4 regions of the Kocuria sp. LHG3120 genome follow, and region 3 is predicted to be linked to each of the others. Evidence: riboswitches for the same ligand, from Rfam matches in the RefSeq annotation. Region 3 holds a riboswitch; each other region holds the start of a gene.
The links. A riboswitch is a leader RNA that binds a small molecule or an ion and turns the genes downstream of it on or off. The one in region 3 is predicted to bind S-adenosylmethionine.
Positions count from the first base shown of each region.

Region 1: it holds a riboswitch for S-adenosylmethionine, as region 3 does, so the genes downstream of both, ACP7CD_RS08290 (cobalamin-independent methionine synthase II family protein) here and ACP7CD_RS08910 (MetQ/NlpA family ABC transporter substrate-binding protein) in region 3, are expected to answer to the same signal.
Region 2: it holds a riboswitch for S-adenosylmethionine, as region 3 does, so the genes downstream of both, ACP7CD_RS14000 (O-acetylhomoserine aminocarboxypropyltransferase/cysteine synthase family protein) here and ACP7CD_RS08910 (MetQ/NlpA family ABC transporter substrate-binding protein) in region 3, are expected to answer to the same signal.
Region 4: it holds a riboswitch for S-adenosylmethionine, as region 3 does, so the genes downstream of both, ACP7CD_RS12380 (acyl-CoA dehydrogenase family protein) here and ACP7CD_RS08910 (MetQ/NlpA family ABC transporter substrate-binding protein) in region 3, are expected to answer to the same signal.

Region 1 is NZ_JAFCWG010000003.1:284,852-292,175, forward strand. Features, by position in the region: gene ACP7CD_RS08265 (acetyl-CoA C-acetyltransferase) at 73-1,263, opposite strand; gene ACP7CD_RS08270 (CoA transferase subunit B) at 1,260-1,961, opposite strand; gene ACP7CD_RS08275 (CoA transferase subunit A) at 1,958-2,695, opposite strand; gene ACP7CD_RS08280 (IclR family transcriptional regulator) at 2,838-3,617, shown strand; gene ACP7CD_RS08285 (3-hydroxybutyrate dehydrogenase) at 3,775-4,539, opposite strand; SAM riboswitch class I at 4,732-4,835, shown strand; gene ACP7CD_RS08290 (cobalamin-independent methionine synthase II family protein) at 4,849-6,051, shown strand; gene ACP7CD_RS08295 (cobalamin-independent methionine synthase II family protein) at 6,092-7,309, shown strand.
Region 2 is NZ_JAFCWG010000007.1:22,666-29,989, forward strand. Features, by position in the region: gene ACP7CD_RS13980 (SDR family oxidoreductase) at 1-987, shown strand, start outside; gene ACP7CD_RS13985 (sulfurtransferase) at 953-1,852, opposite strand; gene ACP7CD_RS13990 (tellurite resistance/C4-dicarboxylate transporter family protein) at 1,940-3,067, shown strand; gene ACP7CD_RS13995 (cystathionine gamma-synthase) at 3,139-4,326, opposite strand; gene ACP7CD_RS14000 (O-acetylhomoserine aminocarboxypropyltransferase/cysteine synthase family protein) at 4,335-5,663, opposite strand; SAM riboswitch class IV at 5,701-5,822, opposite strand; gene ACP7CD_RS14005 (Lrp/AsnC family transcriptional regulator) at 5,936-6,388, opposite strand; gene ACP7CD_RS14010 (thiamine pyrophosphate-dependent enzyme) at 6,630-7,324, shown strand, end outside.
Region 3 is NZ_JAFCWG010000003.1:440,412-447,735, forward strand. Features, by position in the region: gene ACP7CD_RS08895 (solute symporter family protein) at 1-1,364, shown strand, start outside; gene ACP7CD_RS08900 (GlsB/YeaQ/YmgE family stress response membrane protein) at 1,588-1,860, shown strand; gene dxr (1-deoxy-D-xylulose-5-phosphate reductoisomerase) at 1,992-3,266, shown strand; SAM riboswitch class IV at 3,311-3,427, shown strand; gene ACP7CD_RS08910 (MetQ/NlpA family ABC transporter substrate-binding protein) at 3,528-4,421, shown strand; gene ACP7CD_RS08915 (methionine ABC transporter ATP-binding protein) at 4,418-5,497, shown strand; gene ACP7CD_RS08920 (methionine ABC transporter permease) at 5,554-6,153, shown strand; gene ACP7CD_RS08925 (M50 family metallopeptidase) at 6,352-7,324, shown strand, end outside.
Region 4 is NZ_JAFCWG010000005.1:324,610-331,933, reverse strand. Features, by position in the region: gene ACP7CD_RS12390 (LLM class flavin-dependent oxidoreductase) at 1-1,093, opposite strand, end outside; gene ACP7CD_RS12385 (MFS transporter) at 1,090-2,505, opposite strand; gene ACP7CD_RS12380 (acyl-CoA dehydrogenase family protein) at 2,509-3,882, opposite strand; SAM riboswitch class I at 3,996-4,090, opposite strand; gene moeB (molybdopterin-synthase adenylyltransferase MoeB) at 4,222-5,397, opposite strand; gene ACP7CD_RS12370 (thiazole synthase) at 5,394-6,266, opposite strand; gene thiS (sulfur carrier protein ThiS) at 6,268-6,507, opposite strand; gene ACP7CD_RS12360 (FAD-dependent oxidoreductase) at 6,504-7,324, opposite strand, start outside.

The sequences.
Region 1 (7,324 bases), 160 kb from region 3:
GGGCCCGGGTGACCACGATTTTTCGTGGTCACCCGGGCCCCCCCCCCCGCGGGTCAGCGGACGGGACGCGGGTCAGTCGCGGTAGAGCAGCAGCGCCTCGCCCTGGCCGCCGCCGCCGCACAGCGACACCGCGGCCCGGCCGGAGCCCCGGCGGGAGAGCTCGAACGCCGCGTGCAGCGCCAGCCGGGCCCCGGAGGCGCCGATCGGGTGCCCGACGGCCACGGCGCCGCCGTGGATGTTGGCCTGCTCCTGCGGGTAGTCGAGGTCGCGCAGGGACTGGATCAGCACGGACGCGAACGCCTCGTTGATCTCGATGAAGTCCAGGTCCTGCACGGACCAGCCGGCCCGCTCGAGCGCGGCCTCGATCGCCCGGGACGGCTGGGAGTGCAGCGAGGTGTCGGGGCCGGCCACCTGGCCCGGGGCACCGACCACGGCCAGGTACTCGAGGCCGTGGCGTTCGGCGTACTCCCGGCTGGTCAGGACCACGGCGGCCGCGCCGTCCGAGAGCGGCGAGGAGTTGCCGGCGGTGATCGTGCCGTCCTTCGCGAACGCGGGGCGCAGCCTCGCCATGGACTCCGCGCTGGAGTCGGGGCGCACGCCCTGGTCGGCGTCGACGACGAGCGGGTCGCCCTTGCGCTGTGGGACGGACACGGGGGCGATCTCGTCGCGGAAGACGCCCTCCTCCGCGGCGCGGGCCGCGCGCTGGTGGCTCAGGGCGGCGACCTGGTCCTGCTCCTCGCGGGAGATGGAGCGCTCGCTGTTGCCGGACTCGGTGAGCGAGCCCATGGACACGCACGCGGCGACGTCGACGAGCCCGTCCTTGGCCACCGCGTCCTCGAGCTTGAGGTCGCCGTAGCTCTTGCCCTGCCGCACGCCCATCGCGAGGTGCGGGGCGTTGGTCATGGACTCCTGGCCGCCGGCCACGACGATCTCGGCCTCGCCCGCGCGGATCATCCGGGCGGCGTTGGTGATGGCCACGAGCCCGGAGAGGCAGACCTTGTTGACGGTCTCGGCGGGCACGCTCAGCGGGATGCCCGCGGTGACGGCCGCCTGGCGGGCCGGGTTCTGCCCGGCGCCGGCCTGCAGGACGTGGCCCATGAGCACGTAGTCCACCTGCTCGGGGGCGATCCCGCCGCGCTCGAGCGCGGCCCGGATGGCGTGGGCGCCCAGCTCGGCCGCGGTGAAGGACGCCAGGTGGCCCAGGATCTTGCCCTGGGGCGTGCGGGCGCCGGACAGGACGACGACGTCGGTGGCGGTGCTCATCGGTTCTCCTCAGCGCCGCCGGCGGCGGCGGTCTCGGTGGGGACGGTGTCGGGGGTGACGTCCTGCAGGTCCGTGCGGAAGGACGCCTCGGTCTTCTCGCGGATCTCGTCCTCGGTGACCCCGGGGGCGAGGCTGCGCAGCACGAGCCCGCCGTCCTCGACGTCGAACACGCACAGGTCCGTGACGATGCGGTCGACCACGCGCACCCCGGTGAGCGGGAGGTCGCACTCGGTCTTGATCTTGGCGGAGCCGTCCTTGGTGACGTGCTCGGTCAGCACGACGACGCGCGGGGTGCCGGCCACCAGGTCCATGGCGCCGCCCATCCCCTTGACCATCTTGCCGGGGATCATCCAGTTGGCGAGGTCGCCGGTCCCGGAGACCTGCATGGCGCCGAGGATCGCGATCTTGACGTGGCCGCCGCGGATCATCCCGAAGGACGTGGCGGAGTCGAAGATGGAGGCTCCGGGCAGCAGCGTGATGGTCTGCTTGCCGGCGTTGATGAGGTCCGGGTCCTCGTCGCCCTCGTAGGGGAACGGGCCCATGCCGAGCACGCCGTTCTCGGACTGCAGCACCACGTCGACGCCCTCGGGCAGGTTGTTGGCCACGAGGGTGGGGATGCCGATGCCGAGGTTGACGTAGTCGCCGTCGGAGAGCTCGACGGCGGCGATCGCCGCCATCTCGTCGCGGGTCCAGCTCATGCCTGGTCTCCGTTCTGCTGGGTGGCCCGCCCGGCGGGGCGGGGGCGGACGGTGCGCTGCTCGATGTCCTTGGGTGCGCCGCTGTACTGCGCGACGTGCTGGACGTAGACGCCCGGGGTCACGATGTGGTCGGGGTGGATCTCGCCGACCGCCACGACGTGCTCGACCTCGGCGAAGGTGACCTTCCCGGCGGTGGCGACGATCGGGTTGAAGTTGCGCGCGGTGTAGCGGTAGACGAGGTTGCCGTCGGCGTCCCCCGTGTGGGCGTGGACCAGGGCGATGTCGGCGACGATGCCGCGCTCCTGCACGTAGGTCTCGCCGTCGAACTCGGCGTGCGGCTTGCCCTCGGCCACGAGGGTGCCGACCCCGGTCTTCGTGTAGAAGGCGGGGATGCCCGCGCCGCCGGCCCGGAGCCGCTCCGCGAGGGTGCCCTGGGGGTTGAACTCGACCTCGAGCTCGCCGTCCAGGTACTGCTGGGCGAACAGCTTGTTCTCGCCCACGTAGGAGGCGAGGACCTTCTTCACCTGGCGGTTCTCGAGCAGGACCCCGAGGCCCTTGCCGTCCACGCCCATGTTGTTGGAGACCACCGTGAGGTCCGTGACCCCGGAGTCCCGCACCGCGTCGATGAGATCCCGGGGGATCCCGCTCAGCCCGAACCCGCCCACGGCGAGCGTCATGCCGTCCCGCAGGCTCTCCGCCAGCAGCTCGGCGGCGTTGTCTCTGACCTTGGACACCCTTGTCCCTTCCTCTCGTCGGACTGTGACCCAGCACTCAATCTAGGGAGCATCCACATGACGGTCAACAGATTCGGCGGGACGACGGCGCTTCTCCTCAGCATCCGGCCATTCGTCCTCCGACTGTCCATATAGTGGAGTCATGGGACAGGAGCGGACGACGGGCCAGGGGACCCAGGTGGTCCACCGGGTGGGGCAGCTGCTGCGGGCCGTCGCGGGGCGGGAGCGGGGCAGCACGGTGGCGGAGCTCGCCGCCGAGACCGGACTGACCCGCCCCACCGTGCACCGGCTGCTCACGGGACTGGCCGAGGAGGGCCTCGTGGACCGCGACGCCGAAACCGGGGCCTGGCAGCTGGGCCCCGAGCTGTACGTGCTGGGCGCGGTGGCGGCCCACCGCTATCCGATCCGGGAGCTGGCCGGGCCCTCGCTGCGCCGGCTCGCGGAGGCCACCGGCGAGAGCGCGTTCCTCTCGGTCCGCCGCGGGCTGGAGACGGTCTGCCTGGCGCGCGTGGAGGGCGCGTTCCCCATCCGCTCCCACGTCCTCTACGAGGGGCTGCGGCTGCCGCTCGGCGTGGCCTCGGCGGGACTGGCGGTCCTGGCCCACCTTCCGGACGCGGAGGTGGACCGGGTCCTCGCGGCCACGGCCGGGGCCCGCGCCGAGTGGGGCCCGCTGCACACGCCCGAGCGGATCCGGGAGCTGCTCGCGGACGTCCGGCGGGAGGGCTTCGCCGTGAACCCGGGGCTGATCGTCGAGGGCAGCTGGGGCATGGCCGCCGCGGTCTTCGACGCGACGGGCGCGCCGGTCTACGCGCTGAGCCTCACGGGCATCGAGCCCCGGTTCAGCGGCGAGCGCCGGCAGCTCCTGGGCCGGGCCCTGCTCACGGAGGCCCACCGGCTCTCCCGGGAGCTGGGTCATCGCTGAGCGGCCCGGACCGGCGGCGGACCGGCCGGCCGCCGGTCCGTCAGGACCAGCAGCGGACCGTCCGGGCCACCGGGACCGTCCGGACCACCAGGTCAGTCCGGGCCGCCGGGCCGTCCGGACGCGGCGCCGCAGGGCGCCGCCGCGGCTCGGGGCGGGCTCAGCGCGCCGTCCAGCCGCCGTCCATCGTGTAGGAGGCCCCGGTGACCATGGACGCGTGCGGTCCGGCCAGCCACGCGACCAGGCTGCCGACGTCCTCCGGGTCCACGAGCTTCTTGATCGGCGTCTCGCCGAGCATGATCCGCTCCACCACCTCGGACTCGGGGATCCCGTGCACCCTCGCCTGGTCGGCGATCTGCTTCTCGACGAGCGGGGTGCGCACGTAGCCGGGGTTGATGCAGTTGCTCGTCACCCCGTGGGCCGCGCCCTCCACCGCGACGGTCTTGGACAGCCCCTCCAGGCCGTGCTTCGCCGAGACGTAGGCGCTCTTGTAGGGGGACGCCCGCAGCCCGTGCACGGAGGAGACGTTGATGACGCGCCCCCAGCCCCGCTCGTACATGTGCGGCAGCGCGGCGCGCACCAGCAGGAACGGGGACTCCAGCATCAGCACCAGGATCCGGTGGAAGTCCGCGGGGTCGAACTCCTGGAGGGGGGCGACCTTCTGGATGCCGGCGTTGTTGACCAGCACGTCGACCTCGAGGCTCAGCTCGGCGAGCGCCGCGGTGTCGAGCAGGTCGACGGCCCACGCGCGGCCGCCGAGCTCGTCCGCGACGCGCTGCGCCCCGGCCTCGTCGACGTCGGCCACGACCACGTGCGCGCCGGAGCCGGCGAGGGCCCAGGCGGCGGCCAGGCCGATGCCGCTCGCGCCACCGGTGACGAGCGCCGTGCGGCCCTCGAGGTCCTGCTGCTGGGGCGTCTGGGACATGGGGGTCCTTCCTCTGGTCCGTCGTGCCCGCGGGGTGAGGGGCACGGATCACCGCCACGGTATGTGATCCAGGCCATGTTCGCGAAGGACAGCTCCTCCCGGGAGTGCGCGCTGGGTCGCGTCACACGGCGTCATGTCCGTCATCCGGGCGCCGAATGGCGCAGCGCGCACGGGTGCGCTTGGATGACAGGGTCACCATCCAGAGCGGCCGAGAGATCTGGCTCGACGACGCCGCAGCAACCCGGGCGACGGCATCCCCGTCCCGCCTCCGGTGCTACCGCCAGGACCGATGGAAAGGACGCACGACCCATGCTGCGAAGCGCCGACCGCATCCGCACGACCCACGCCGGGTCCCTCCCGCGCACCCCGGCGCTGCTCGAGGCCAACCGGGCGAAGGGGGCCGTCCCGGAGGCGGAGTACGACCGGCTCCTGCAGGACTCGGTGGTCGACGTGGTCCGCCGACAGCGCGAGCTCGGGATCGACGTGGTCAACGACGGCGAGTACGGCCACGTCATGGCCGCGGAGGTCGACTACGGCGCGTGGTGGCACTACGTCTTCGCCCGGATCTCGGGCCTCACCCCCGGCGACGTGGACCTGTGGGAGCAGGAGCCGCAGCGCTCCTCGCCCGGCAGGGTGGTCCTGACGAGCTTCGGGGACCGCCGGGACCGCCGGCTCTTCCACGAGGCGTACACGGACCCCTCCTCGGGCATCACCACGGGCAAGCAGGCGCCGTTCCCGAAGATCACCGGGAAGCTGGAGTACACGGGCCACGCGGCGCTGGAGGCGGACATCCGCAACCTCAAGGCCGGGCTGCAGGCCACGGGCGCGAGCGAGGGCTACCTCGCCGCGCTGTCCCCGGGCTCGTGCGCGCGGCTGGAGAACACCCACTACGCGGACGAGGACGAGGTGCTGACCGCCTGCGCCGAGGTGATGCGCGAGGAGTACCGGGCGATCACCGACGCCGGGCTGATCGTGCAGATCGACGACCCGTCCATCGCGGAGAACTGGGACCAGGTCAATCCCGAGCCCGGCGTGGAGGACTACCTCGCGTTCACCCGCAAGCGGGTCGAGGCCCTCAACTATGCCCTCGAGGGCATCCCGGAGGAGCAGGTCCGCTTCCACCTGTGCTGGGGCTCCTGGCACGGCCCGCACACCACGGACCTCGGGTTCGAGCACCTGGTGGAGCTCATGCTCTCCATCAGGGCCGGCGGCTACAGCTTCGAGGCCGCCAACGCCCGGCACGAGCACGAGTGGAAGGTCTGGCAGGACCACGAGCTGCCCGAGGGCAAGATCATCATCCCGGGGATCGTCTCCCACGCCACCAACGTGGTGGAGCACCCGGAGCTGGTGGCCGACCGGATCGAGCGCTTCGCCCGCCAGGTGGGCCGCGAGAACGTGATCGCCTCGACCGACTGCGGCCTGGGCGGGCGGATCCACCCGCAGATCGCCGCGGCGAAGCTCGAGACCCTCGCCCGCGGGGCCGAGCTCGCCTCCCGCCGGCTCTGGTCCTGACCGGCCCCCGACCTTCCCGCAGACCCTCAGGAGGACACGCATGACCATGCAGAACACCGACCACGTGCAGACCACCCACGTGGGCTCCCTGCCGCGGACCCCGCGGCTGCTCGAGGCCAACCAGCGGCACGCCGAGGGCGCCATCACGTTCGAGCAGCTCACCGACGAGCTCGCCGTGGGCGTCGAGGACGTGGTGCGCCGGCAGCGCGAGATCGGCGTGGACGTGGTCAACGACGGCGAGTACGGGCACACGATGTCCAGCGCGGTCGACTACGGCGCGTGGTGGAACTACTCCTTCTCCCGCCTCGGCGGGCTCACCCCGACCGACGAGGACCGGTGGGCGTCCACGGAGAAGAGGCGCTCCTCGCCCGGCCACATCGTGCTCACGAGCTTCCCGGACCGCCGGGACCGCGAGCGCTTCCGGGAGGCGTACGAGGACCCGGCGTCGGGCATCCTCACCGGGCGCTCCTCGACCACGCAGCCCAAGATCACCGGGCCGCTGACCTACACGGGACAGGAGGCCGTGGCCTCGGACGTCCGCAACCTCCGGGCGGCCATGGCGGCCACCGGGGCGCAGACCGGGTTCGTGGCCGCCCTCTCCCCCGGCTCCGCCGCGCGCGTGACGAACGAGTACTACAGGACCGACGAGGAGCTCGTCTACGCGTGCGCCGACGCGATGCGCGAGGAGTACCTGGCGATCACGGACGCCGGGCTGACCGTGCAGATCGACGACCCGTCCATCGCGGAGTCCTGGGACCAGATCAACCCCGAGCCCACGGTCGAGGACTACCTGGCGTTCACGCGGCTGCGCGTCGAGGCGCTCAACCACGCGCTGCGGGGGATCCCCGAGGAGCAGGTCCGCTTCCACCTGTGCTGGGGCTCCTGGCACGGCCCGCACACCACGGACCTCGAGCTGAAGCACCTCGTGGACCTGATGCTGACCATCAACGCCGGCGGCTACACCTTCGAGGGCGCCTCCGCCCGGCACGCCCACGAGTGGAAGGTCTGGAAGGACCACGCGCTGCCCGAGGGCCGCGTGATCATCCCGGGCGTGGTCTCCCACTCGACGAACGTGGTGGAGCACCCGGAGCTGGTGGCCGACCGGATCGAGCAGTTCGCCTCGGTCGTGGGCCGCGAGAACGTCGTCGCGTCGACCGACTGCGGTCTGGGCGGGCGCCTGCACCCGCAGATCGCCTGGGCCAAGCTCGAGTCCCTCGTCGAGGGAGCGCGCCTGGCCACGGAGCGGCTCTACCGCTGAGCCGCATCCCGGCGT
Region 2 (7,324 bases), on a different contig from region 3:
CACGCCATGGACCTGTCGGAGGGCCTCAACCGCACCTTCGACATCGGCTCCCGCGACGTCATGACCTACGCGGACGCCATGCGCCGCTACGCCCGGGTGGCCGGGCTGCGCCGGCGGGTGGTCTTCCACTTCCCCCTCCCCGCGCCCCGGCTGTCCGGGTTCTGGGTGGGCATGGTCACGCCGATCCCCCTGGGCCTGGCCGTGCCGCTCGTGCAGTCGCTGCAGCACGACGCCGTGTCGGGCGAGCACGACATCGACGACCACATCCCGCCGCCCCCCGAGGGGCTGGCCGGCTACCGCCGCGCCGTGGCGCTCGCGCTGAAGAAGATCGAGGACAACTCCGTGGAGACCACGTGGGACGTCCACTACAGCTCCTCCGAGGCGGCCGCGGACCCGCTGCCCTCGGACCCGGACTGGGCAGGGCGCACCGTGTTCGTGGACGAGCGCAGCCGCACGGGCCCGGCGCGGCCCGAGCAGGTGTGGCGGGTCGTCGAGTCCATCGGCGGGCGCAACGGCTGGTACTCGCTGCCCCTGGCGTGGCAGGTCCGCGGCGTCATGGACAAGCTCGTGGGCGGGGCCGGCCTGAACCGCGGCCGCCGCGACGCCACGGACCTGCAGGTGGGCGAGTACGTGGACTGGTGGCGCGTCGAGGCCATGGAGGAGGGGCACAAGCTGCTCCTGCACGCCGAGATGCGCGCCCCCGGCCGGGCGTGGCTCGAGCTGTCCGTGGGGCCCGAGGGCGAGGGCAGCCGGTACACGCAGCGGGCCATCTTCTTCCCCCGGGGCCTGCCGGGCCGGCTCTACTGGTGGGGCGTGTGGCCCTTCCACGGCTTCATCTTCCCGTCCATGGCCCGCAACATCCTCGCCACCGCCGCCGCGCTGGACGACCCAGCCCCCGGCGCCCCGGGACAGTCGGACCAGGCAGACCAGGCCGACGAGGCCGCGGCGCGGATCAGTCCTGCCGGGGAGACCCCGGCCCGCGGCTGAGCCCCTCGGGGCCCGCCACGGGCCGGGGACCGGGGCGGCCCCACTCGCTCCAGGAGCCGTCGTAGACCGTCACGTCCTCGCGGCCGGCGAGGTGGGCGCCGAGCGCCAGGACGCACGCCGTGAGGCCCGAGCCGCAGCTGGTGACGATCCGCCGCCCCTCGGGCGCGGCCGCCGCGATCCGCTCCCGCAGCTGCGGCAGCGGCAGCAGCCGCCCCTGCCCGTCCTGCAGGTCGGTGTAGGGCAGGCTGACCGCCCCCGGCATGTGCCCCGGGCGCAGGCCCGGCCGCGGCTCGGGCTCGGTGCCCGCGAACCGGCCGGCGGAGCGGGCGTCCAGGACGGTGGCGTCCGGGTCGGCCAGGGCGCGGGCGACGTCCTCCGCCCCGACGAAGCCGCCCTGACGGGGCACGAGCTCCACGTCGCCGGGCTCGGCCGGCGGCGCGGCGTGCGCCCCCGTGGGCCGGCCCTCCGCGGCCCACGCCGGGAGGCCGCCGTCGAGGACGGCGACCCGGTCGAAGCCCGCGGTCCGGAGCAGCCACCAGACGCGGGCGGACGCGAAGACGCCCTTGGCGTCGTAGGCCAACACCGTGCTCGAGTGCGAGATGCCGAGCGCCCGGGCCGCCGCGCTCAGCTGCTCCGCCGGGGGCGCCGTGTGCGGCAGGTCCGAGGACGGGTCCGAGAAGGCCCCGTCCAGGTCCAGGAGCACCGCCCCGGGGAGGGCCTCGTCGGTCCGGTTGAGCGTGGAGCTCGCGTCCACGAGCACCAGCCGGGGGTCCTGGAGGTGCTCGGCCAGCCAGTGGGTGCTCACCACGGGCCCGGGGAGCTCGAGCGATGCGCTGATGTCGTCGTTCCGGGTGCCGGTGCTCATGCGTCCAAGGCTAGTTCCGCCGGGGCAGTACCGTCCCGGCAGCCGCACGGGGCGGGGCCGCGGGCGGGGCCCCGGTAGCCTGGGCAGGTGGCCGAATCGCTCCGACAACGTGTCCTCGGCGGCGTCCGCGGCCTGGCGCCCGGTTACTTCGCCCTCGTCATGGCCAGCGGCATCCTCTCGGTGGGCCTGCAGATGCAGGGCTTCGCCGCGCTGTCCACGGCCCTGCTCGCGGTGTGCGCGGGCAGCTGGGCGGCGCTGTGCCTGCTCACCGTCTGGCGGTTCGCCGTCTTCCGGCGAGAGTTCGTCGTGGAGTTCCTCGACCCTCGCCGCGCGTTCGGCTTCTTCACCTTCGTGGCCGGCACGAACGTGCTGGCGTCCCGGCTCGCGACGACGGGCTGGCACGGGGCCACGGCCGCGCTCCTAGGACTCGCCGGGGCGGTGTGGCTGGGCCTCGGCTACGTGGTCCCGTGGAGCGCGGTGCTCTCCCGGCGCACCCGCCCCGTGGTCAGCACCGCCAACGGGACCTGGTTCATCTGGGTGGTGGCCAGCCAGTCCGTGGCCGTGGCCGCCGCGGCCCTGGACCCGGTGGTGGGCAGCGACGCCTGGCGGCACGTGCTCTCCGTCGTCGCGGTCGCCGGCTGGTCCGTGGGGCTGTTCCTCTACGCCGCGGCGGGCGTGCTCGTGACGCTGCGCATGATGCTCTATCCGCTGCGGCCGGTCGACCTGACCCCGCCGTACTGGGTGGCGATGGGCGCGTGCGCCATCACCGTGCTGGCGGCATCCCGGATCGTGGAGATGTCCGACACCCCGATGGTCGCCGTGGTCCGCGGGCTCGTGGCGGGTCTGGGCCTGGTCTTCTGGGCGTTCGCCACCTGGTTGATCCCGGCCCTGGTGGCGGCCGGGTGGTGGCGCCACCGCGTGCACCGGGTGCCGCTGCGCTACGAGTCCTCGCTGTGGAGTGTGGTCTTCCCGCTGGGGATGTACGCCGTGGCCAGCATCTATCTGGGTCGCGCGGACGACCTGCCGATCGTGGGTCTGGTCGGGGCCGTCTGGCTGTGGGTGGCCCTGAGCGCCTGGGCGATGGTGTTCACTGCCATGCTCGTGCACCTGGTCCGCCGGCTGCTCCTCGGCCGGGAGGATCCGGCTCCGGCCTGGCCGGAGCCGGACGCATCCGTCAGGCCGGACCCAGGGGGCGGACCGGGCGCGGCCCGCTGACCCGGCGGAACCGGCGCCGCCGGCGGCGCCGGCGGCGCCGACGGCGCAGCCGACCGGGCGGAAAGGACCGGTCAGGCGGCGAGCGCGCGCTCGAGGTCCTCCAGCTGGTCCTCGACGTCCTCGATGCCCACCGAGAGCCGCACCAGGTCCACGGGCACGGCCAGCGCGGTGCCCTTCACGGAGGCGTGCGTCATCTCCGAGGGGTAGCAGATCAGGGACTCCACCCCGCCCAGGCTCACCGACAGCGAGTACAGCCGGGTGCCCTCCGCCACCGCCCGGGCCGCGGCCTCCCCGCCGGTCAGCCGGAAGGAGACCATGCCGCCGAACCCGCGCATCTGCGCGGCGGCGAGCGCGTGGCCGGGGTGCCCGGGCAGCCCGGGGTAGAGCACCTGCGCGACCTCGGGGCGCTCCAGGAGCCACTCGGCGATCCGCTGCGCGTTGTCCTGGTGGCGCTCCATCCGCAGGCTCAGGGTCTTGAGCCCGCGGGCGGCCAGGTAGCTGTCCTGGGGGCCCGCCACGGCGCCGGCGGCGAACTGCTGGAAGCCGACCGCCTCGGCGAGCGGGGCCCCGCGCCACTGGGCCGCGCCCACGACCACGGCGCCGCCGAGCACGTCCGAGTGCCCCCCGATGTACTTCGTGGTGGAGTGCACCACGGCGTGCGCGCCGAGCTCGAGGGGGGTCTGCAGGTACGGGGACGCGAAGGTGTTGTCGACGACGAGCAGCGCCCCGGCGTCCCGGGCCAGCTGCGCCCACGCCGCGACGTCGGCGATGCCGAGCAGCGGGTTGGACGGCGTCTCGAGCCACAGCACCTTCGTGGCGCCGGGGCGCACGGCCGCCCGGACGGCGTCGAGGTCCGTGATCTCCACGGGCGTGTGCCCGATGTCCCACGGGGCGAGGCCCCGGGTGATCAGCCGGTTGGTGCCGCCGTAGCCGTCGGCGCCGAGCACGATGTGGTCGCCCGGGCGCAGCACGGCGCGCAGCAGGGCGTCCTCTGCCGCGATCCCCGAGGCGAACGCGAACCCCCGCTCGCCGCGCTCCAGGGCCGCGAGCTGCTTTTCGAAGCCGCTGCGGGTGGGGTTGGAGCCGCGGCTGTACTCGTGCCCGGCGCGCAGCACGTTGATCCCGTCCTGGGCGAACGTGGAGGTCTGGTAGATCGGCGGGATGACCGCCCCGGTCAGCGGGTCGGGCTCCTGGCCGGCGTGGACGGCGGTGGTCGTGAAGCCCCGGTGGCGGGTGCGGGTCTCGGTGGGGGACGTCATGGCGGGGCTCACTTCCGGGTGGTCTGGACGGCGGTGACGACGGTGTCGAGGGCCTGGCCGAGGTCGGCCACGAGGTCCTGGGGGGACTCGAGGCCGATCGAGAGCCGGATCGTGGTCTCGGCGATCCCGCCGGCCCGGCGCTGCTCGGGGGTCAGGCGGCAGTGCGTCATGGCCGCCGGGTGGGCCACGAGGCTGCGGGTGTCCCCGATGTTGGCGACCAGCTTGAACAGCCGGAGCGCGTCGATGAACGGGCCCACGGCGCCGTCCGGGGCGGCGAGGTCGAAGGAGAACACGGAGCCGGTCCCGCGCGGGAAGTCCCGGGCCGCGATCCCGGCGCCGGGGTCCCCGGGCACGCCGGGGTGGTGGACGCGGGCGACGGCGGGGTGCCCGGCCAGGAACTCGGCCACCGCCAGCGCCGAGGCCGTGTGGCGGGCCACGCGCAGGTCGAGGGTCTCGGTGCCCTGCAGGATCTGGCTGGCGTTGAACGGGGAGAGCGTGGTGCCGAGGTCGTGCACGTACTTCGCCCGGACCAGGTGCAGGTAGGGGCTGGCGGCGGCGCACTTGTCGACGAGGCTGAGTCCGCCCCAGCGGGCGCGGGCCTGGGTGAACTGCGGCCACTTGTCCGGCCGGGCGGACCAGTCGAAGGTCCCGCCGTCCACGACCGCCCCGGCGAGCGCGTTGCCGTGCCCGCCCAGGAACTTGGTGGCCGAGTGCACCACGATGTCCGCGCCCTTCTCCAGCGGCCGGTACAGGGCCGGGGACGCGAGGGTGTTGTCGACGACGACAGGCACCCCGGCGGTCCGGGCGACGTCGGCGATCCCGGGCAGGTCCGGGAGGGTGGCCAGCGGGTTGCCGATGGACTCGAGCAGGAACGCGCGGGTGTCGGGGCGCACGGCCGCGGCCCACGCCCCCGGGGCGGTGGGGTCCACGAAGGAGACCTCGATGCCGTAGTCCGCGAAGGAGTCGGTGAGCAGGTCCACCGTGCCCCCGTAGAGCTTCTCGGAGGCCACGAGGTGCTTCCCGGCGCCCTGGCCGAGCAGGGCCAGCAGCGCCACGGCCACGGCGGACTGGCCCGAGCCGGTCGCCACGGCGCCCGCGCCGCCCTCGAGGTCGCTGATCCGCTGCTCGAGCACGGCCACCGTGGGGTTGCCGGTGCGCGTGTAGGTGAAGCCTGCCCGGGTCTGGGCGAACATCTGCCGGGCCGCCTCGTAGTCCGGGAACTCGAAGGCCGCGGTCTGGTAGATCGGCACCGTCAGGGTGCGCTGGACGACCTGGTCGTGGGTGCCGGCGTGGATCTGCCGGGTCGCGAGGTCGTGGTCGGTCACGGGGATGGACATGGCGCTGCTCCTGTGCCTTGCTCTTACCCGCACCGGTCATCCGCGCGGGCCCGGTGGGCACGCCGCGGAAGATGCAGGCCGCTTCCTCATCCGAACCACCCAATGAGCATGGGGTTGGTGCGTGACCAAGTCGGAGCTTGGCGGTCACGTCTCGTGAAGCTGGAACAACACTATGCGCAGAGGTAGTGGGTGTCCCTCCGCGTCGGAAGATGACGACCGTGACGGTTCGTGACGCCGGCCGTGCGCGCCGGGCCCGGCGCGGGGCCGGCGCGTCAGGCCCGGGTGTCGATGTCCTCGAAGATCAGGAACGTCTGGGTGTCCACCACGCCGGGCAGCTGCTGGACGTGCTCGAAGATCACCTGCCGCAGGTGCACGGTGTCCACGGCCCGCACGAGGAGCATGACGTCGAAGTTCCCGCCCACCAGGGCGATGTGGTGCACGGCGGGGATCGCCTGGAGCTGGGCGCACAGCTCCCGCCAGGTGTTCTGCTGGAGCTTGAGCGTCACGTACGCGGAGGCCTGCAGGCCCGCCCGGACCGGGTCGATCACGGTGCTGAAGCGCAGGATCACCCCCTCGTCCCGGAGCCGGTTGATCCGGGCGTAGGCGTGGGCGCGGGAGACGTGCACGGCCGCGGCGATCGCCGTCACGGACTGCCTCGCGTCCCGGGACAGCTCCGCGAGGATCTTCCGGTCGGTCTCGTCCAGCGGCACGGGGGTCGAGGGCACGGCGGGCTCCTTCGGGGCGGGTCGGGCGCGGGGCCCGGAACGTGTCGGACGAATGCGTGTGCTCCACGCCACACTAGAACATTTCGTCCACGCGCGGTGCACTGTCCGTCTCAGACTTCTGCATTTTCCCCGCTCTGTGGATACGAACCATGCCCGGTTCCCATACTGGGGAGACAGAGCCGCACCACCTTCCTGCCCTCCCCGGACCGCGGCCGCACCGGGGACCGACCGAGGGGACACCATGAGCCAGACCGTCGAGACCCCCGAGGACCCGATCCTCCGGGCCTCCCAGAGCTTCGGCATCACACCGGAGCAGTACATGCTCCCGGCCCGCGGCGAGATCCGCATGGTCGACCCGAGCGGGCGGCTGCTCGCCCCCGAGGAGCAGGGCACCGGCCCCGGCCACGAGTACCCGCTGCCGGCCCCGGACGTCCTGCTGGGCGCCTACGAGAAGCTGGTGGTCGGGCGGCGGGTCAACGACCAGAACTCCGCGCTGGTCCGCCAGGGCCGGATGGCCGTCTACCCGTCCAGCCACGGCCAGGAGGCCTGCCAGGTGGCGGCCGCCCTGTGCCTCGAGGAGGGCGACTGGCTGTTCCCCACCTACCGGGACACCGTGGCGGTCATGACCAAGGGCGTGGACCCGATGCAGGTCATGGCGATCTTCCGCGGCGAGTGGCACAGCGGCTACGACCCGCACGAGCACCACGTGGGCATCCAGTCGACCCCGCTCACCACCCAGCTGCTGCACGCGGTGGGCGTGGCCCACGCCGCCAAGCTGCGCGGCGAGGACACCGTGGTCCTGGCGATGTGCGGGGACGGCGCCACCAGCGAGGGCGACTTCCACGAGGCCCTGAACTTCGCGGCCGTGTTCAAGCTGCCGGTCGTGTTCTTCGTGCAGAACAACGGCTACGCGATCTCCGTGCCCCTGTCCCAGCA
Region 3 (7,324 bases):
GCTACGACGGGTTCCTCTACTCCATCGGCTTCCTCGTGGCCTGGCTCGTGGCGCTCCTGCTGATCGCCGAGCTGCTGCGCAACACCGGCAAGTTCACGATGGCGGACGTCCTGTCCTTCCGCCTGCGCCAGCGCCCCGTGCGCGTCGCGGCGTCCATCTCCACCCTCGCCGTGTCCGCGTTCTACCTGCTGGCCCAGATGGCCGGGGCGGGCGCCTTGGTGTCGCTGCTGCTGGGCATCAGCTCGCGGGTCGGGCAGTCGCTGGTCATCGTGGTCGTGGGCGTGCTCATGATCGTCTACGTCCTCGTGGGCGGGATGAAGGGCACCACCTACGTGCAGATCATCAAGGCGGTGCTCCTGGTCTCCGGCGTGGCGGTCATGACCGTCTGGATCCTGGCGCTCTACGGCTTCAACTTCTCCTCCCTGCTCGGTGACGCGGTCGCCGTCTCCGGCAACCCGGCCATCCTCGAGCCGGGCCTGAAGTACGGCGTGAGCGAGACCAGCAAGCTGGACTTCATCTCCCTGGGCCTGGCCCTCGTCTTCGGCGCGGCGGGCCTGCCCCACGTGCTCATGCGCTTCTACACGGTGCCCACGGCCAAGGAGGCGCGCACCTCCGTGGTCTGGGCCATCTCGCTGATCGGCCTGTTCTACCTCTTCACCCTCATCCTGGGCTTCGGCGCGGCGGCCCTCATCGGCGCCGAGCGGATCCAGGCGGCACCCGGCGGCGTGAACTCCGCGGCCCCGCTGCTGGCGTTCGAGCTCGGCGGGTCCCTGCTGATGGGCATCATCGCGGCGGTGGCCTTCGCCACGATCCTCGCGGTCGTCGCCGGCCTGGCCATCACGGCCTCGGCCTCGTTCGCCCACGACATCTACACCAGCGTGATCAAGAAGGGGAACTCCGATCCCCGCAAGGAGCTGAAGGTGGCGAAGACCACGGTGGTGGTCATCGGTCTCGTCTCCATCGCGGGCGGCATCGGCGCCCAGGGCCAGAACGTCGCGTTCCTCGTGGCGCTCGCCTTCGCGGTCGCGGCCTCGGCGAACCTGCCGACCATCCTGTACTCCCTGTACTGGCGGCGCTTCACCACCCGGGGGGCGGTCTGGTCCATGTACGGCGGCCTGATCATCTCGGTGGGCCTCATCGTCTTCTCCCCGGTCATGTCCGGCACCGAGACGTCGATGATCCCGACGGCCGACTTCGCGTGGTTCCCGCTGCAGAACCCGGGCATCGTCTCGATCCCGGCCTCCTTCCTGCTCGGCTTCATCGGTTCCATGACGGAGCGCCGTCTCGAGGACCCGATCAAGCAGTCCGAGATGGAGGTGCGCTCCCTCACAGGCATCGGCGCCGAGAAGCCCGTCGCCCACTGACGGATTCCCCGCTCCCACCTGGGAGGATCCACCGGCCCGCCCGAAGCCCCGGCTTCCGGCGGGCCGGTCCGCGTCCGGGAGGAACGCGTCGATTGGCTAACGGGAACAGACAGGCGGCTGACCGTCGGCTAGGGTGAGGCGCAGAAGCAACCTCAGGGTATTCCAGGGATACTCGCCGGTTGCGTACAATAAAAGTCCCTCCCGGGACGGATAAGGAGCCATCATGGGAATCATCAGCTGGATCATCCTCGGCCTCATCGCCGGCGCCCTCGCCAAGCTCATCATGCCGGGCAGCCAGGGTGGCGGCATCATCGTCACGATCGTCCTCGGCATCGTGGGGGCCCTCCTCGGAGGCTTCCTCGGCTCGCTGATCGGCATCGGGGACCTGGAGTCCGCGTTCGACATCGGCACCATCATCACCGCCGTCGTGGGAGCCCTCATCGTGCTCTTCATCTGGGGCGCGGTCTCCGGCCGCAAGGGTCGCGCCACGCGCTGACCCCACCCCCGTCGGTCGCCGAGGCCCCGTCCACCGCTCCCGGTGGACGGGGCCTCGGCCCGTTCCGGGCCGTCCGCAGGCACCCCCTGCGGGCACCGCACCGAGGAGTGGCGCTGGGGGATACTGGGGCCATGACGCCCCCCGCCACCTCGCCCCGCACCCGCCCGACACCCGAGCTGCGCGCCCTGGCCGCCGCCGGCCCCCGCCGGATCAGCGTCCTCGGCTCGACGGGCTCGATCGGCACCCAGGCGCTCGACGTCGTGCGGGCCGCCCGCGAGCTCGAGGGCGCGGACCCGTTCACCGTGGTCGCCCTCGCCGCCGGAGCACGGCACCTCGAGCTCCTCGCCGAGCAGGCCCTCGAGACCCGCGCCGCGCTCGTGGCGACCAGCGGCACCGCCCAGGACGCCGCCCGGCTGGCCGGCCTCATCGCGGACGGGGCCGCGTCCGCCGGGGCCGGGGGATACCGCCCGGACGTCGTGCACGGGCCCGACGCCGCGTCCGCGGCCGCCGCCCACCCCGACGCCGACCTCGTGCTCAACGGGATCACCGGCTCCATCGGCCTCGCCCCCACGCTGGCGGCGCTGCGGGCCGGGCACCGGCTCGCCCTGGCGAACAAGGAGTCCCTGATCGCCGGCGGCGCCCTCGTCAAGGCCGCCGCCGCGGCCACCGGGGACCCGGACGCCCTGATCCCCGTGGACTCCGAGCACTCCGCGCTGGCGCAGGCGCTGCGCGGCGGCACCGCCGGGGAGGTGGACCGGCTCGTGCTGACGGCCTCCGGCGGGCCCTTCCGCGGCCGGTCCCGGGCGGAGCTCGAGACGGTCACGCCCCGGGACGCGCTGCGCCACCCGACGTGGGACATGGGCCTGATGGTGACGACCAACTCGGCGACCATGGTGAACAAGGCCCTCGAGGTGCTCGAGGCCCACCTGCTCTTCGACGTCCCCCTCGAGCGCATCGACGTGGTGGTCCACCCCCAGTCGGTCGTGCACTCCATGGTCCAGTTCGTGGACGGCTCCACCCTCGCCCAGGCCTCGCCCCCGGACATGCGCCTTCCCATCGCCCTCGGCCTGGCCTGGCCGCACCGGGTGCCCGGGGCCGCCCTGCCGTGCGACTGGACGCGCGCCACGGAGTGGACCTTCGAGCCCCTCGACCCGGTGGCGTTCCCCGCCGTCGAGCTCCTCAAGGCGGCGGGGGAGCGGGGCGGGACCTTCCCCGCCGTGTTCAACGCGGCCAACGAGGAGGCGGTGCACGCCTTCCACGACGGCCGGATCCGGTTCCCCGCCATCGTGGACACCGTCGAGGCGGTGCTGGGCGAGCACGACGACGACGGCCCGCTGGAGCTCGAGGCCGTGCTGGCGGCCGAGCGCTGGGCCCGCCGGCGGGCCCGCGAGGTCCTCGCCCGCTGACCGGGCCGGGCCCGGCCCCGCCGCACGTGCTAGTCTGTCAGGCGGATGACGAGTCCCAGCGTGCAGCCCTGGCTTGCTGGGCGGCAACCCTCTCCCGTAGTGGGGTGCCCCAGGTGAACCATCCGGCACCGGCCGACGACGGCCGGCGGCAAGTACGGTCCGACCGCGCACGCGCCCTCCGGCGCGCCCTCGACCGTGGCCGCCGGACCCGTTGGCCCCGGTGGAGACCTCCGACACCCCGGACCCACGGAAAGGCACCACATGCGATCGCAGCGCCTCCCCTTCCTCGCCCTGGCCACGACCCTCGGCCTCGCCCTCACCGCCTGCGGCGGCTCCGCCGGGGAGTCCTCCGGCGAGGGCGTGCTCGCCGACGACAAGGTCACCATCGGCGTGGTGGGCACCGACCCGACCCACGACGCCCTCCAGAGGGTGGCCGAGGAGCAGGGCATCACCGTCGAGTACGTCGACTTCTCCGACTACAACCAGCCGAACCCCGCCACCGAGTCCGGTGACGTGGAGATGACCTGGTTCCAGCACGTCCCGTTCCTCGCCGACTACAACAACGCGGCCGGCGGCTCCATCACCCCGATCGGCTCGACCTCGATCTACCCGCTGGGCCTGTACTCCAACCAGTACGACTCCGTGGAGCAGTTCCAGGAGGGCGACGAGATCGCGGTGCCCAACGACGCCGTGAACCTCTCCCGGGCCCTGCTCGTGCTCGAGGCCGCAGGTCTCGTGGAGCTGACCAGCGACACCCTCATCCCCACCGAGCTCGACGTCGACACCGAGGCCTCCACGGTGCGCGTCACCCCGGTCTCCGCGGAGCAGACGGTGCTCTCGCTCGACTCGGTGGCCGGCTCGGTCATCAACAACGACTTCCTCTCGCGGGCCGACATCGACCCGCAGTCCGCGCTCGCCCAGGACGACCCCGAGTCCGAGGGCTCCCGCGCCTACGTCAACCTCTTCACCACCACGGAGGAGCTCGCCGACGACGAGACCCTCCGGCAGGTCGCGGACCTCTACCACGAGCAGGCCGTGCTCGACGCCGAGATGGAGGAGACCAAGGACACCGCCGTGCCGCTGCAGCTGGAGCCGGAGGAGCTCCAGGAGCTGACCGCGCGCTACCAGCAGGAGCTGAAGGACCAGGAGCAGTGAGCGCGGCGGTCCCCGCCGGGCCGCCCGCACCCGGGCGCCCGGACGAGGTGCTCGTCTCCTTCCGCAACGTCTCCAAGACCTTCCGCACCGGCTCGGGGCGGGCGGCGCGCGAGGTGCTCGCGGTCGACGACGTCACCCTCGACGTCCGCCGCGGCGAGATCTTCGGCGTGATCGGCTACTCCGGGGCGGGCAAGTCCACCCTCGTGCGCCTGATCAACGGGCTCGAGCCCGTGTCCTCGGGCTCCCTGACCGTGGAGGGCTTCGAGGTGGCCGGCCGGCGCGAGACCGAGCTGGCGCCCGTGCGGCAGGAGATCGGGATGATCTTCCAGCAGTTCAACCTCTTCACCTCCCGCACCGTCGCCGGCAATGTCGAGTACCCGCTCAAGCGGGCCGGCTGGCCGAAGGAGAAGCGCCGGGCGCGGGTGGCCGAGCTGCTCGAGTTCGTGGGCCTCGCCGCCCGCGCCGGCAACTACCCGGAGCAGCTCTCCGGGGGGCAGAAGCAGCGCGTGGGCATCGCCCGCGCGCTGGCGACCAGCCCGAAGCTGCTCCTGGCCGACGAGTCGACGAGCGCCCTCGACCCGGAGACCACGCAGGAGGTGCTGCAGGTGCTGCAGCGGGTCAACCGGGAGCTCGGGATCACGATCGTGATCATCACCCACGAGATGGACGTGGTCCGCGCGATCGCCGACCGCGTGGCCGTGATGCAGGACGGGAAGGTCGTGGAGCACGGCTCCACCGTGGACATCTTCGCCCGGCCCCGCACCGAGACCGCCCGCCGCTTCGTCTCCTCCGTCCTGCACTCGGTGCCCGACGCCCGTGAGGTCGAGCGGCTGCGCCGCGCCCACCGGGGGCGCCTGGTGATCGTGGACGTCGGCGACGGCGTGGACATCGGCGGGGTGCTCTCGGACGGCGCCGCCCGCGGGGTCCGCTTCACCATCGCCTACGGCGGGATCAGCGTGCTCCAGGAGCAGTCGTTCGGGTCCCTGACCTTCGAGCTGACCGGTGCGGACGCGGCCGTGCAGGCCGTGGTCGACGAGATGTCCCGCATCACGACCCTGAGAGAGGTGGCCGCGTGAACGACTGGTCCGTCCTGGGACCCGAGCTGCTGTCCGCGCTCGGGGAGACCCTCTACATGGTGGCGGTCACGCTGCTGCTCGCCGGCCTGCTCGGTCTGCTCGTGGGCGTCGGCCTCTACGTCACCCGCCGGGGCAACATCCTGGAGAACCGGGCGGTGCACGAGGGCCTCAACCTCGTGGTGAACTTCGTCCGGCCGATCCCGTTCATCATCCTGCTGGCCGCGCTGGGACCGGTGACCCAGGGGGTCGTCGGGACCCGGCTGGGGCCCAACGCCGCGATCTTCGCGATGACCATCGGGGCCATGTTCGCGGTGGCGCGCATCGTCGAGCAGAACCTCATGAGCGTGGACCCCGGGGTCGTGGAGGCGGCCCGCTCCATGGGCGTCTCCCGCGGCCGGATCATCACCACGGTGATCCTGCCCGAGGCGCTGGGCCCCCTGGTGCTCGGCTACACGTTCCTGGTCATCGGCATCACGGACATGTCGGCGATGGCCGGTGCCATCGGCGCCGGCGGCCTGGGCGACTTCGCCCTGCGCCTGGGCTACCAGCGGTTCAACGACGAGGTCACGTGGGCGGCGGTCGCCGTCATCGTGGTCCTGGTCCAGCTCGTGCAGGTGGTGGGCAACCGGCTGGCCCGCCGGATCCTGCGCCGCTGAGGCGCCCCGCCCCGCAGCCCTCCGACGGCCGGTGCGCCTCCCTCCCGGGAGGGCGCCGGCCGTCGTCGTGCCCTGTGGTGCGCCCGGTGCCCGACGTCCAGGATCGTGGTGCAGACTGGTCCTCGCCGTGCCGAGCGCACGGCCCCGACGTCCCCGGCGCCCGCCGGGGTCCCTCGACGATCCCGGGAGGTCCGACGGATGGGTGTCGTGCTGTTCCTCGTGGGCGTGCTGCTGGCCGCCGCGGCCATCGCGGTCTCCATCGCCCTCCACGAGATCGGCCACCTCGTGCCGGCCAAGCTCTTCGGCGTGCGCGTCACGCAGTACATGGTCGGCTTCGGGCGCACCGTGCTCTCCCGCCGGCGCGGCGAGACGGAGTACGGGCTCAAGGCGGTCCCGCTGGGCGGCTACATCTCCATGGTGGGGATGTACCCGCCGGCGCGCGCGGGCTCGACGGCCCGCGCCTCGAGCACCGGCGTGTTCCAGCAGATGGCGGCCGAGGCCCGCGGCGGCGCTGCGGACCAGCTCCTCCCCGGGGACGAGGACCGCGTGTTCTACCGGCTGCCCGTGTGGAAGCGGATCGTGATCATGCTCGGCGGCCCGGTGATGAACCTCCTGCTCGGGACCCTGTGCCTGGCCGTCCTGCTCTCCGGCTTCGGGACGGCGACGCCCACCACGACGGTCGCGTGGGTGTCCGAGTGCGTGGTGGCCGCGGAGCGCCAGGCCGCCGGGCAGACCGAGTGCCGGCCGGAGGACCCCCAGGCCCCCGCGAACGCCGCCGGGCTGCGCCCCGGGGACGTCGTCACGGCCGTCGACGGCGCCCCGGTCGGCTCCTGGGACGAGCTCACCGCCCGGATCCGGGACCGGGCCGGCGAACGGATCCCGGTGGTGGTCGAGCGGGACGGCCGGACCGTGTCCGCGGCGCTGACCCCCATCCTCTCCTCGCGCCCCGTGCTGGACGACTCCGGCGCCGCCGTGACCGGCGAGGACGGCGCCCCCCGCTACGAGGAGGTCGGGTTCATCGGCATCAGCCCCACGAGCGAGCCCGTCCGGCAGCCGCTGACCGCGGTGCCCGGGGCGGTGCTGGACGGGCTGCAGCAGATCGCCGGGGTGGTCCTGCACCTGCCGCAGCGGATCTACGAGGTGGGGGAGGCGGCGTTCTCCGACGCGCCCC
Region 4 (7,324 bases), on a different contig from region 3:
CGATGGCCACGAACTCGGCCAGGTCCCGCACCGTCCAGGTCCGGTCCGGGGACAGCGACGTGAACGCCGCGAGCGCGGACTGGTTGGCGTCGGTGGCCACGTACTCGAGCGGCGCGTCGGGGTCCGCCCCGGCCAGATCGACGCCGGTCCAGCCGCCGAACAGGGACAGCGCTCCCTCGATGTCCACGTGCCGGCGGTATCCGTCGAGCCTGGCGTGGGCCTCGTCGTCGGTCTCGGCGACCACCACGGTGGCCATGGCGAAGGTCTTCACGGCGTCCTCGGCCCGTCCCTGCGCGGCCAGTTCGGCCCGGACGCCGTCGGTCCACCGGCGCACGAGCTGCGGGGTGTTGCCGATGAAGAAGATGGCCTCGGCGTGGTCCACGGCGAACTGCTGTCCGCGCTTCGAGGCGCCGGCCTGGAACAGGAACGGGGTGCCCTGGGGTCCGGGGTGGGTCAGCGCCTGGCCGGGCACGGAGAACCAGGTGCCCTCGTGGCCGATGGGGTGCACGAGCTCCGGGTCCACGAAGACCCCGGTGCCGGCGTCCGCCTTCACCGCCCCCGGCTCGAAGGAGCCCTCGAGGAGCTTGTACATGACCTCCATGTACTCGTCGGCGCGGTCGTAGCGCTCGTCGTGCGGGATCTGCCGGTCCATGCCCAGGTTGCGGGCGGCGGAGTCCTGGTAGGAGGTCACCACGTTCCACGCCACCCGCCCGCGGGTGAAGTGGTCGAGGGTCGCGAAGGTGCGGGCCAGCAGGTAGGGGGCCTCGTAGGTCACCGAGGCGGTCACCCCGAAGCCGAGCCGCTCGGTGGCCGCGGCCATCGCCGGCACCGCGACGAGCGGGTCGAGCACCGGGTACTGCACTCCCCCGCGGGCCGTGGCCTCTGCCCCGCCGCCGTACACGTCGTAGACGCCGGGGACGTCCGCCAGGAACAGCGCGGTGAAGCCGCCCTCCTCGAGGGTGCGGGCCAGCGACGTCCAGTACTCGAGCGTGTCGAAGCCGGCGACCCCGGCCTCCGGGTGGCGCCACAGTCCCGGTGACTGGTGCACGGGCACCATCATGTCGAAGGCGTTCAGCAGCAGGGGGCGGCTCATACGGTGGTCCTCTCGGGGGTGGTCCGGGTGGCGCTCGCGGCGGCGGGGGTCGCGAGGGCCGGGGCGGCCGCGGTCCGGCCGGCGTGCAGATCGGTGAGTTCGGTGCCGCGCTGGTCCCGGGCGGGATCCTTCGCGGCCAGGGCGGCGACGACGGAGAGCACGGCCAGCACGGAGAGGTAGCCGGCGATCAGCCACGGGGTGTCCCCGCCGGCGGCGAAGAGCAGGGCGGCGATCATCGGCATCAGCCCGCCGCCCAGGACGGTGCCGACCTGGTAGCCGAAGCTCACGCCCGAGTACCGCACGTGCACGGGGAACTGTTCGGCGAACCAGGCCGCCTGCGGTCCGTAGATCGCGTCGTGGACGAGGTTGATGCCGAGGATCACCACGAGCGGCAGCAGGGCGAGCGGGCCGACCTCGAGGAAGGCGAACAGCACCCAGCCGAAGACGCCGATCGCCGCGTAGGCGGTCACCGAGACGACCTTGCGGCCCACCCGGTCGGAGAGCCAGGCCCAGAACGGGGTGGAGAACAGGCCGATGGCCGAGGCGATCATCACCGCGGTCACGCCCGCGGCGCTGTCCCCGCGCACGTCCCGCAGGTAGGTCAGCATGTAGACCGTCACCAGGTAGTAGACGGCGTTCTGGGCCAGGCGCAGGCCGATCGTCACCAGCACCGGGCGGCGGTGGTGGACCAGCAGCTCCCGCAGGGGGGCCTTGGCCACGTTCCCCGAGGCCCGGTGCTCCAGGAACTCCGGGGCGTCGGCCACGCCGAGGCGGATCCACAGGCCCACCGCCACGAGCAGGGCCGAGAGCAGGAAGGGGATGCGCCAGCCGTAGGCGGCGAACTGCTCCTCGCTCATGACGTTCTGCACGATGAAGAACGCGCCGGTGGCCAGCAGCATGCCGGCGGAGGAGCCGATCTGGGTGAAGGACCCGAAGAACCCGCGGTGCCGGGCCGGTGAGTGCTCCACGCTCAGCAGCGCGGAGCCGCCCCACTCGGCACCCGCGGACAGGCCCTGGAGGATGCGCAGGACCACGAGCCCGACGACGGCCCACCAGCCGATCACCTCGTAGGTGGGCAGCAGGCCGATCAGGGTGGAGGCCACGCCCATGAGCAGCAGGGAGGCCACCAGCAGGGCCTTGCGGCCGATCCGGTCCCCCAGGTGCCCGGCGATGATCCCGCCCAGGGGCCGGGCGATCACCCCGACCGCGAGCGTGGCGAAGGACGCCACGATACCGCCGAGCTCGGTGGCCATGGGGAAGAACTGGACGTTGAAGACGAGTGCGGCGGCGGTGCCGTAGAGGTAGAAGTCGTACCACTCGATGGTGGTCCCGGCGAAGGCCGAGGCCAGGACGCGCTTCTTGCCGTGGACGATGCTGCTGCGGCCCGGGGCGGCCGTGGTCGTGGTGCTCATGCGTCAGGCTCCTGGGGTTCGGTCGGCGTCGGTCGTGGCATCGGTCGTGGCATCGGTCGCGGCGTCGGTCGTGGCGTCGGTCGTGGCGCCGGTCCTCGCGTCGCCGATGGCGTTCAGGCCCTCCGGCAGGGTGCCGTTGATGAGGTAGTCGCCGAGGGCTCGGGCGCGGAAGGCGATCGGGTTGTGGGTGGCCACGGTCTGGGCGTTGCGCCAGTGCCGGTCCAGGCCCTTGGCCGTGGACGTGGCGGAGGCGCCCACGGTGAGGAACAGGTCCTGGGCCGCGCCGAGCGCCAGCTCCGGCACGGTGACCTGGGCGTGCTCCACGGCGATCTCGGACTCGTGCAGCGCCGCCGGGAGGGCCCCGGTGAAGTCCGGCCGGTCGGCGCCGGCCGCTGCGGCGGCGGCGATCCCGGCGTCCAGGGCGCGGGCGGCGTGCAGGACGGTGGCCTCGGCGGCGAAGGCCTTGGCGGAGATCCGCCCGGTGGCCTCCTGGATCAGCGGGTCGTCGCGGAACGGCAGGCCGAGCCCGGTGTTGAAGGTCCGCCGGCGTCCGGCGATGGTCTCCACCGCGTCCCGCCGGGCCGCCCGGGCGATGCCGGCCAGCACGGCCAGCAGCACGAGCTGGAAGAAGGCGGCCTCGTGGACGGCCTCCGCGCTGCCGGCGGTGCGGTCCAGCACGGCGTCCTCCGGGACGCGCACCCGCTCGAAGACCGCGGTGCCGGTGCCGGTGAGCTTCTGCCCGAAGCCGTCCCAGTCGTCCTCGAGCGTCACGCCCTCGGCGTCCGTGGCGACGACGGCGAAGCGCCGCCCGTCGCGGCCGTCCAGGGCGGCCGAGACGCGGGTGTAGTCGCAGAAGACGGAGCCGGTGGCGTAGAACTTCCGGCCGGTGAGCTCCCAGCCCTCGGCGGTCCGGCTCAGCACGGTGTTCAGGGTGCCCAGCGCGTTGCCGCCCTTCTCCGTGGAGGCGTTGCCGACGGTGGCTCCGGCCAGCACCCGCGGGTACCAGACCTCCTGGAGCTCCCGGGGCAGGAAGCGCAGGGACTCCACGAAGCCGTGGTGGGAGCGGTAGAGGTGGGCGATGTTGGAGTCGGCCTCGGCCAGGTCGACCAGCAGCCGGGTGAAGTCCTCGAGGCTGACCCCGGGGCCGCCGTGGGCCGCCGGGACGCGCAGGGCACCGAACCCGGCCCGGTCCAGCCGGCCGACCTCCGCGTAGGGCAGCGCGCGCCGGAGGTCCCGGTCCAGGGCGCCGGCGGCGATCTCCGCGAACAGCGGCCGGAAGTGCTCCCGCAGCCCGGCGTAGTCCCCGGGCAGGCCGGCGGCGAGGTCCGTGCCGGCGCGGGGATGGGCGGTGGTCTCCTCGACCGTGCTCGGGGTCATGCGGGGGTCCTCTCGGTCGCACCGAGGATTGCCGGTCGGCCGGTCGCGCCGGGGGCGGGCCCGGTGGCGGCAGCGCCGGAGGCTGACGTCACGGACCGACTGCAGATCCGGGATCTCCATCGGTTCTGGCATTAGCACCCTGACCCCGGTGGAGGGCGGGTTGCTGCGGCGTCGTCGAGCCAGATCTCTCAGCCGCTCTGAATGGGGCGCTTGCCATGGCATCAGACCGCCCGGTCCGGGACCAACCGGATGACGGGCGCACGTCATGGAATGTCACGACGGCGTCACAGAAGGTCACGTCCTCCGCGGTGGTGTAGCGGTGTGCCGCAGGAGACCGGATCAGTAGACCGGCTGGTCCGGGTCCACCTGTGCCGCCCAGGCGAGCACCCCGCCCTCGAGGTGGCGGACCCGCTCCTCCCGCCCGGCGTAGAAGGAGCGCAGCGCGGCGAGCGCGGTCGCGGAGCGGGCCCCGGCCTTGCAGTGCAGCACGAGGTCCGTGCCACGGGCCTCCGGGGGCAGGGCGTCCGCGCCGCGGTCGAGGATCTCCTGCAGCGGGACGGGCACGGCGCCGTCGATGGCCACGAGCTCCCGCTCCCAGTCCTCGCGCACGTCCACCAGGGCGAAGGACGCCTCCCCGCGCTCCCGGCGCTCGAGCAGCCGGGCCAGCTCGGCCGACCCGACGGTCTCGGAGGCGTCCGCGCCGGGCAGCGCGCAGACCGCGGCGGGCTGGGCCACCGCGGTGACCGGGGCGGCGTCGGGATCCGGGGTGAGCCGCATCTCGCGCCAGGTCATCGCGAGCGCGTCGTGCAGCAGCACCCGCCCGAGCAGGGGCTCCCCGGTGCCGGTGACGAGCTTGACGGCCTCGGTGACCATGACCGCGCCGACGGTGGCGGGGAGCATGCCGAAGACCCCGCCCTCGGCGCAGCTGGGCACCTCGCCGTCCGGCGGGGCCTCGGGGTAGAGGTCCCGGTAGGTGGGCCCGTGCCCGGCCCAGAAGACGCTGACCTGCCCCTCGAAGCGCAGGATGGAGCCCCACACGCAAGGCGTGCCGGTCAGGGCGGCGGCGTCGCTGACCACGTAGCGGGTCGCGAAGTTGTCCGCGCCGTCCAGGACCAGGTCGTACCCGCCGAGGATGTCCACGGCGTTGTCCGCGTCCAGCCGGACGGGGTGGGTGCGGACCTCCACCAGCGGGTTGAGCGCGGTGACGGCCTCGGCGGCGGAGACGGACTTGGGACGGCCGACGTCGGCGGTCGTGTGCACCACCTGGCGCTGCAGGTTGGAGACCGCCACCACGTCGTCGTCGACGATCCCGAGGGTCCCGATCCCCGCCGCGGCGAGGTACTGCAGGGCCGGGGACCCGAGCCCCCCGGCGCCGACGACGAGCACGCGGGCGTTCCGCAGCCGCCGCTGGCCGCGGGTCCCGATCCCGGGCAGGGTCAGGTGCCGGGCGTAGCGCTCGAGCTCCTCGCGGGTCAGTTCGGGGCCGGGCTCCACGAGCGGGGGCAGCGGGCTCACGGCCGCTCCCCCACGGGCGCCCAGTCCCCGCGCGGCACGTCCGCCGGGCCGGCTGAGGGGCCGGCGGACGGCCCGGCACCGGCGGCGTCCGTGTCGATCCGCCCGGCCATCGGCGAGGACGCGTGGGCGTGGCGGCGGGCCGGGATGCGCCCGGCACCGGCGGCGAGCCGGCCGGCGAGCACGGCGTGGCGCATGGCGGTGGCCATCGCCACCGGGTCCTGGGCGCGGGTGACGGCGCTGGCCAGCAGCACGGCGTCGCAGCCCAGCTCCATGGCCAGGGCGGCCTCGGAGGCGGTGCCGATCCCGGCGTCGAGCACCACGGGCACGGACGCCCGGGAGGCGATGAGCTCGATGTTGTGCGGGTTGAGGATGCCCAGCCCGGTGCCGATGGGGGCGCCCAGGGGCATCACCGCGGCCGCGCCCAGATCCTCGAGGCGGCGTGCGACGGCCGGGTCGTCGGAGGTGTAGGCGAAGACCTTGAAGCCGCGGGCCACGAGCTGCTCGGTGGCGTCGAGGAGCTCCACCACGTCGGGCAGCAGCGTGTCCTCGTCCGCGATGACCTCGAGCTTGACCCAGTCGGTCTCGAGGGCCTCCCGGCCGAGCTCGGCGGTCAGCAGCGCGTCCCGGGCGGTGTAGCACCCGGCGGTGTTGGGCAGGATCCGGATGTCGTTGCGCTCGAGCAGCGCGAAGAGGGAGTCGCCCTGGCCGGGGGCGTAGCGGCGCAGGGCCACGGTGGTCAGCTCGGTGCCGGAGGCCAGCAGCGCCTGTTCCAGGGTGTGCAGCGAGCTCAGGCCGCCGGTGCCCATGATCAGCCGGGAGCTCAGCTCGATGCCGTCGAGCACGAGGGGGTCGGGGTGCGGGGCGGTCACGTCAGCCTCCCTGGACGGCGGTGATGATCTCGATGGACTGGCCCTCCGCCACGGGGGTCCGCCGCCAGCGGCTGCGGGGCACGACCGCGGCGTCCACGGCCACGGCCACGCCGAGGCGCCCGCCGTCCAGCGGGGCGCCGTCGGGGCCCAGGGGGCGGCCGACGGTCTCGGCGACGAGGTCGACGACGGTCGCCTCCGCCGCCACTTGGCGCGGGCGGCCGTTGAGGGTGATGGCGGTCATCGGGTGCTCCTGCTCCGGGGCCCGGGCCCGGCGGCGGCCGGCGCGGGATCCCCTGGACGGGCCTCGACGGGGCGGTCGAAGCGGTGCGGGTCGGTGGTGGCGAGGTGCTCGGCGTCGGCGGCCGGATCGGCTCCGGTCCCGCCGGCCACCAGCTGCGCGGCGAGCCGGGCGGCCAGCGGGGCGAGCAGGACGCCGTGGCGGAAGTAGCCGGTGGAGACCACGAGCCCCGGCACCGGCGAGCCGTCCGGGTCGCGGACCCGGCCGAGGTAGGGGATGTCGTCCGGGGTGCCGGGCCGGGCGCGGGCCAGCACCTCGACCAGCTCGAGGTCGGCGATGCCGGGCACGAGCGCCTGGGCGTCGCGCAGCAGCCGGAACACGCCGCCGGCGCTGGGACCGGTCAGGTCGTCCTCGCGGGAGGTCGCCCCGATCACCACGGTCCCGTCGGCGCGGGGCACCAGGTAGACGGGCACCCCGTGCACCAGACCGCGGACGGTGCGCCCGAGCAGCTCCGGCGCCCCGGCGGGGACCCGGGCGCGCAGGATGTCCCCGTGCACCGGCCGCAGCGGCGGGTGCCAGTCCTCCGGCAGCCCGTCGAGCTCGCCGAGCCCGGCGCCGGGAGCGAGGACCGTCCAGGTCGCGGAGACCATCCCGCCGCCGGCCAGGCGGACGCCGGTCGCCGCTCCCTCGGCGTTGCGGCGCAGCCCCGTGGCGAGGTCGTGGACGAGGCGGGCCGGTCCGCCGTCGCGCGCGGCCGGGAGCCCGGCGGGCTCCGGGAGGTCGGGGAGCTCCGGGGCGACGAGGGCCGCGAGCAGCCCGG